DNA from 3 places in the Streptomyces sp. ITFR-6 genome. Region 3 is predicted to be linked to each of the others. Evidence: riboswitches for the same ligand, from Rfam matches in the RefSeq annotation. Region 3 holds a riboswitch; each other region holds the start of a gene.

Region 1 (2,255 bases), 6.9 Mb from region 3:
TTTTGGTAAAGGGGGAATAAGGACGGTCACCGCAAAGCAGAGGGACGGTGCGCCGCCGCGCACCGTCCCTCTGTATCGCTCCGGTCCGTCACCGGACCGCTGCTGTCTGGATCAGACGTTGATCCCGTGCGACGCCAGGTAGGCGATCGGGTCGATGTCGGAGCCGTACGCCGGGCCGGTGCGGACCTCGAAGTGGAGGTGCGGGCCGGTGGCGTTGCCGGTGGCGCCGGAGAGGCCGACCTGCTGGCCCGCGGTCACGGTCTGGCCCGCCGAGACGGAGAGCGAGGACATGTGGCCGTACTGCGAGTAGTGGCCGTCGGCGTGCTTGATGACGACCTCGTTGCCGTACGCGCCGCCCCAGCCCGCGGTGACGACGGTGCCGGAGGTGATCGCCTTCACGCTGGTGCCGCTGGCGACGGGGAAGTCGATGCCGGTGTGGCTGCCGCTGGACCAGCTGGCGCCGGAGGCGCGGTAGGCGGTGGTGTGGTTACCGGGGACCGGGTGGACGTAGCCGGAGGCGCTGCCCTGGTCAGACGACGACGTGTTGGACGCCTGGGTGTCGGAGGAGGACGTGGTGCCGGAGGACGCGGGGGCCTTCGACTCGGTCTTGGCCGGGGCCTTCGAGGGGGCATCCGACGGGGTGGAGTCGCCCGTGGAGGTGTGCGAGCCGGTGGCCGGGGCGTGGCCCCAGGCCTTGCCGCCGAGAGTCAGCTTCATGCCCGGGAAGATCAGGCTCGGGTTGTCGCCGACGAGCTCGCGGTTGTCCTGGTACAGCTTCTCCCAGCCGCCCTTGACGTTGTGCTCGGCGGCGATCTTCGACAGGTAGTCGCCGGAGACCACGGAGTACGTCTTGGTGCCGGACTGCTTGTCCGCGACCGGCTTGGCCGGGGTGGCGTGCGTGGCGGCGGCCGACTTCGCGGTGGCGGGAGCGGCCTGCTCCGCGGCGTTGGCACCGGTGGCGCCGAGCAGCGGAAGCGCGATGACGGCTCCGCCGGCGCTCGCGACGACGACGCCGCGGGCGATGGTGCTGGACTTGGGACGGCGGTGCTTACCCGGGATGGGCATGAAGAATTTCCTCTCCGGCGCCTACGAGGTGAGCTGTCGGGTTCGGGCTGGAGATGCCCGGCCGCGCCTGGCGCGACTTCACCCCGAGCCGGCCGGATCACTCCGGTCGGCGGCTTACCTGGGTCCCCCGCTCCTGCCACACGGTGAGTGGGTGCGGAATTCCGGACGGCGGCAGGATTAGGCGTTCCATCCGGATTGACATGGAACGTAAGCGAGCCGGGACGGCGGAAACAAGCCACGGGTTCCGCACCGGATTCCGCACCGGGAATTCGGCGCGGAATTCCGGTCACACTCCGTGGATTATGGATCTTGGCATTCCGCTTGGCGTACGGATTACCCGACCGGCGCACCGCCACACACCGTCACGGATATGATCCCGCTCACGAGAGGGTGACCATCTCCCGCATAAGCAGGGCATGTTCGACTAAAAGCCCTAATACGGACATGTCACGCGCATCGTCCACCCCGGCACCCCGCGGCGGGCCGGGACAAGAGGGAGAACCGCGGCTGTCGCCGGGGTGATTGTCCGAGTATCCGATGTCGTATCGTCACGGGAGTGGACCCGTCGGCGACACGCGTCGGCGGCAGAGCCCCCAGGAGTGACCGTGACGCAGCAGTTGCCGCAGACCCCGTCGACGGCACCCGAGCTGGCGGGGGTGCGTAACTTCCGCGACGTGGGCGGACTGCCGACGTCGGACGGCCGCCGGGTGCGGTACGGGCGGCTCTACCGCAGCGGTCACCTCGCGGGCGCCACGCCCGAGGACGCGGCGTTCCTCGGCGGCCTCGGCCTGCACACCGTCTTCGACTTCCGCAACGCCGCCGACCTCAAGCTGGACGGACCCGACGTCGAGCTGCCCGGCGTACGCAATGTGAACATCCCGCTCACCGACCCGGCAGACGGCAGCGAGTTCTGGCGGATGGTGCGCGACGGCGAGATGGACGAGCTGCGCGGAATCCTCGGCGGCAGCAAGGGCACCGACCGCATGGTCGCCTCCTACCGCTCGATCATCCTGGACCGCACCGCCGAGCACAGCCGGGTACTGCACGCCCTGGCCGAGGACAGCGTCCCGGCCCTGATGCACTGCGCGGCGGGCAAGGACCGGGCCGGGCTCTCCATCGCCATCTCGCTGCTCGCGGTGGGCGTCGGGCGCGAGACGATCGAGGCCGACTACCTCAAGTCCAACGACACC
Region 2 (2,255 bases), 160 kb from region 3:
AGCGCCTCCCGGTCGAGCTCGGCTTCGATGACCGCGGTGAAGTCGCGCTCGATGAAGAAGCCGAAGTTCGCCACACGGCGCGGGGTGAGCGGCATCGGGGTGAGCCCCGGTTCGGTCTCCTGGCGCGCCGGGTCGATGCCGAGGACCCGGGCGATCTCGGGGAAGGCCGCTGCCAGACCGCCGTCGCGGTGGATGTCCTGAAGGTGCGCCAGCTCGGCGGTGTGCTGCTCGCGCTGTCCGGCGGGCAGCAGGGACGGCGTGACCGGGTCGTGTGCCCCGAGCAGCCCGAGCTGCTCGGGGTGGGCGAGCGCCAGGTGCAGCCCGATGGCGGCGCCCATGCTGCATCCGAGCATCAGGGCGGGCTCATCGGTCAGTTCGGCCAGCAGCCGGTGCACGTCGTCGGCGTGCCGCGCCATGGTGACGCGCTGTCCGGGATCGTCGAGCGTGCTACGGGAGAGGCCCCGGCGGTCGTAGGTGACCACGGTCCAGCTGTCCACGAGCCGGTCGACCAGGTCGGTGCTGCGGTCGGCGTCGCCCTCACCGCTCTGGGAGACGAGCAGCAGGGGACCGGAGCCGCGGATCTCGTAGTGGAGCGTGGCGCCATCGGTGTCGAGGAACATGGGGTTCTCCCGGTCTCAGTGGTGGGCGGCGCCATGAGCGCCGACCGATGCCTCACACCGTAGTACATCTATTTAGATGCATCAATAGAGATGTATTGACGGAGGCGCCACGCCGCGAGTGCTGCGGCCGTCCGGCTGTAGAGCTTGATGGAATGTCCTAATTGTGTAGTTAGTCGTATTCATCATTAATAACCCACCGAAGAACCTTTTTTCATAGTCCAAAGGTGATGAATATTGAGCAAATCACCCTTTTCGGGCTCAGTGGTCAGCATCACCTTCCCGGCCCCGGACGCGGTGCGTCCGGCCTCGGTTCCCTGCTGTGCCAAGAAAGTTGACTTCCCCCGAGAGGTCTGATGCTGGGCATTTCCTTTAATTGATCTTGCGAATCAATTGGGATCAAGAATTCCGGGCTTGTTTCGTCCGGCGTTTTTCGCTTACGGTCACCGTCAATCCGGATGGAACGCCGAATCCTGCCGCCGTCCGGGAACCCGACCCACTCACCTACGGCAGGAGCGGGGGACCCAGGTTTACTGCCGGTCCGGAATCCGGAGCGGCTTGGGGTTAAGTCGCCATCATGTGCGGCCGGACATCTCCAGTCCGAACCCGACAGCTCACCTCGCAGGCGGCGGAGAGGAAATACGCCATGCCCATCACGGGTAAGTACCGTCGTTTCAAGTCCACCACCCTGACCCGCGGCTTCATCGCCGTGAGCACGGGCGGAGTCGTTCTCGCGCTCCCCCTGATCGGTGCCGGATCCGCTTCTGCCGCACCGGCGCACCCCGCCGTCGCGGAAAAGTCGGCGTCCTCGACCCCCTTTGCTGCCAAGGGAATTGCGGCCCACAAGGCGGAGTCCACCGTCTATTCCGTGGTCTCCGGCGATTCGCTTGCCAAGATCGCCCGTGGGCATTCCCTCAGTGGTGGCTGGGAGCGGCTCTACCAGGACAACCGGAGTGCGGTCGGCGGAAACCCCGACCTGATTCACCCGGGCCTCAAGCTGACCATCGGCGCCAAGTCCGCCGCCGTAGCCCCGAAGGCGGCTCCCACCGCCGAATCGAAGGCCGCGACCGAATCGAAGCCCGCGACCGACGCCGCGCAGTCGTCCGACCGGTCCGAGGGGACCGACCGCGCCGACCGCTCCGAGCGGACGGCCGCGCCCGTCGCGGAGAAGACCACCGCCACCGAGACCGCTGCCACCGCCCCCGCGCAGGCCGCGACGGCGTACACCGACGACCTCGACGGCTGGATCAAGGAGTCGCTCGCCGTGATGGCCCAGAACGGCATCCCGGGCAGCTACGACGGCATCTACCGCAACGTGATCCGCGAGTCCTCCGGCAACCCGCAGATCGTGAACAACTGGGACTCGAACGCCGTCGCCGGCACGCCCTCCAAGGGTCTCCTCCAGGTGATCCAGCCCACCTTCGAGGCCTACCACGTGGCCGGTACGTCGACGGACATCCTCGACCCGGTCGCCAACATCACCGCCGCGTGCAACTACGCCGCGGCCACCTACGGCTCCATCGACAACGTCTTCGGCGCCTACTGACATGCCCCGGCCCCGCCTTCGGGAGGGACCGGGCGCAGGGGTGGGAAGGAGCCACGCGGCTCCTTCCCACCCCTTTCGCGTGCCGTGCGGCC
Region 3 (2,255 bases):
GTTACGTCCTTCCCGAGTTCACCGAGCGCACGTCCCAGGGGACGCGCACGCTCGATCCGTACTCCAAACTGCTGGCCGAACGCGTCGTCTTCCTCGGCACCCCGGTCGACGACGTCGCGGCCAACGACCTGGTCGCGCAGTTCATGTACCTGGAGCACGACGCACCCGACCGGCCCATCCAGCTCTACATCAACTCCCCCGGCGGCTCGTTCGGAGCCGTGACGGCGGTGTACGACACGATGTCCTTCCTCACCTGCGAGGTGGAGACGTTCTGTCTCGGCCAGGCCGGCGCCGGCGCGGCCGTCCTGCTGGCCGCGGGAGCTCCCGGCCGACGGCACGCGCTGCCCGGCGCACGGGTCGTGCTGCAGCAGCCCGAACTCCCGGAGCCGGTGCGGGGACAGCCGTCCGATTTGGAGATCGAGGCCCGGGAACTGGCCAGGATGCGCGAGACGCTGACGGGCATACTGGCCCGTCACACCAGCCGCTCCGCCGAGAAGATCACCGAGGACACCGAGCGCGACCTCATCCTCGACGCCGAGGGCGCCAAGGCCTACGGGTTGATCGACCACATCGTGCAGAACCGCGGGCCCGCACTGCTGCCGCCCGCCGCGGGGTGAACCCGCGATGCGGCCACCCGAGTTCCCGCCGCTGCCCGCCCTGACCCGCGCCGAGGGCGAGTTCATCGACCGCTACCTGGAAGTCGTCGACCAGCTGGGCCGGATCAACCCGGCCCGCGCCGACGACACCTACCGGGCCCTGCGCGCCGCACAGGCGCTCGCCTCGCACGCCGCGGCACTGCGGGACGCGCTCGCGTTGATGCACGAGCGGGGTGAAAGCCGGGTCCACTCCGCCACGTTGACGCGAGCGTTACGGGTGCTGGACGGGGAACGCCGCGCCGGGCGGCTCACCGTGCCACCCGACCCGCCGAGTTGATCAACTCCCTTGCGCCGACACGCCCGACGGGCGGACCGAATTATCTCGCTCGTTCGGCGTAGGTGTTACCTCGCAGGAGGGACAGGCCAACTTGCGCTTTCGAAGTGGGTCATGGGTGAAATCTCCCGTTCCGTCCCTGATGCGGCACCGGAAGCGGAGGTGCGGAAACTCCCCTCAAGGCCCCCCGTCCACCCGAACGGGTCAGTCGTGATGAGCCTCACATATCACCGTTTCACCTCGGAAATCCGGCGTTCGGTGAGTCAAGATCCCTGGGACGACAAGCCCCCGCCACCGCGGCGGGGCGGTCCGGGCGGACGCCGAGTCCTGCCGCTGTCCGGATGCCTGGTCGACAGGAGTGGATCGGCAGGAGTGGAGGACCCGAGCACAACGGGCCGACCGGAGATCCGGTCGTCCCTCGGGGTGAAGCCGCCACGTGCGGCCGGGCGACTTCGCCAGCCCGAACCCGACAGGTCATCCTTCACAGGCGGCTGACGAAGGGTTGCGCATGACTGCGCAGGTTCATGTCCCGTCTCTCCTCGCCCGAGCCACGACGGCCTCGGCTCTGACTCTCGCCGCAGTCGGCGGCTCGCTGTTCGTCCCCGGCGCCGTGACCGACGCCCAGGCCGCGACTCATTCGATGAAGGCGCTCAACATCGCCGCGTCGAAGAAGGGATCGCCGTACCGGTGGGGCGCCACCGGCCCCAGCCGCTTCGATTGTTCGGGTCTGACGCTGTATTCGTTCAAGAAGGCGGGCAAGAAGCTCCCGCGCACGGCCCAGCAGCAGTACAACAAGACCCGCCACATCTCGGCCTCGAAGCGGCAGCGCGGCGATCTGGTCTTCTTCCACTCCGGCCGCAGCGTCTTCCACGTGGGCATCTACGCGGGCAGCGGCAAGATCTGGCACTCGCCGAAGACCGGTGCCGTGGTGCGGCTGGAGAAGATCTGGACGAAGAGCGTCTACTACGGCCGGGTCAGCTGACGCCACCGCCCCGCCGTCGGCGCGCACCCCGCGTCAGTGCGGCAGGGTGCCGGTCACCAGTACCGCCCCCAGTACGGTGAGCGCCGCGCCGCTGCCGCCCTCGATCGCGCGGGCGGTGCGCGGCCGGCGCAGCCACCGGCCCAGCCGGTCCACCAGGAGCGCCACGGCCGGGAACCAGATCAGCGCGAGCAGCACGACGATCGCGGCGAGCAGCAGCGTCCGCGGCAGCGGGGCGGCCCCGGGCGGGACGAACTGCGGAAGCAGGCTGAGGAAGAGCACCGGCGCCTTGGGGTTCAGCGCGTTGGTCAGGAACCCCTGGCGCAGCGCGCGCCGCGTCCCGTTC

Evidence for each region. A riboswitch is a leader RNA that binds a small molecule or an ion and turns the genes downstream of it on or off. The one in region 3 is predicted to bind cyclic di-AMP.
Region 1: linked by a shared signal. The riboswitch ahead of RLT59_RS03380 (M23 family metallopeptidase) and the one ahead of RLT59_RS34910 (C40 family peptidase) in region 3 are both predicted to bind cyclic di-AMP.
Region 2: linked by a shared signal. The riboswitch ahead of RLT59_RS35565 (LysM peptidoglycan-binding domain-containing protein) and the one ahead of RLT59_RS34910 (C40 family peptidase) in region 3 are both predicted to bind cyclic di-AMP.

What each region holds. Positions count from the first base shown of each region.
Region 1 is NZ_CP134612.1:780,529-782,783, forward strand. It holds gene RLT59_RS03380 (M23 family metallopeptidase) at 112-1,065, opposite strand; cyclic di-AMP (ydaO/yuaA leader) riboswitch at 1,069-1,259, opposite strand; gene RLT59_RS03385 (tyrosine-protein phosphatase) at 1,671-2,255, shown strand, end outside.
Region 2 is NZ_CP134612.1:7,856,711-7,858,965, forward strand. It holds gene RLT59_RS35560 (alpha/beta fold hydrolase) at 1-620, opposite strand, end outside; cyclic di-AMP (ydaO/yuaA leader) riboswitch at 1,072-1,260, shown strand; gene RLT59_RS35565 (LysM peptidoglycan-binding domain-containing protein) at 1,264-2,163, shown strand.
Region 3 is NZ_CP134612.1:7,695,398-7,697,652, reverse strand. It holds gene RLT59_RS34920 (ATP-dependent Clp protease proteolytic subunit) at 1-617, shown strand, start outside; gene RLT59_RS34915 (hypothetical protein) at 625-933, shown strand; cyclic di-AMP (ydaO/yuaA leader) riboswitch at 1,263-1,435, shown strand; gene RLT59_RS34910 (C40 family peptidase) at 1,439-1,912, shown strand; gene RLT59_RS34905 (LysE family translocator) at 1,946-2,255, opposite strand, start outside.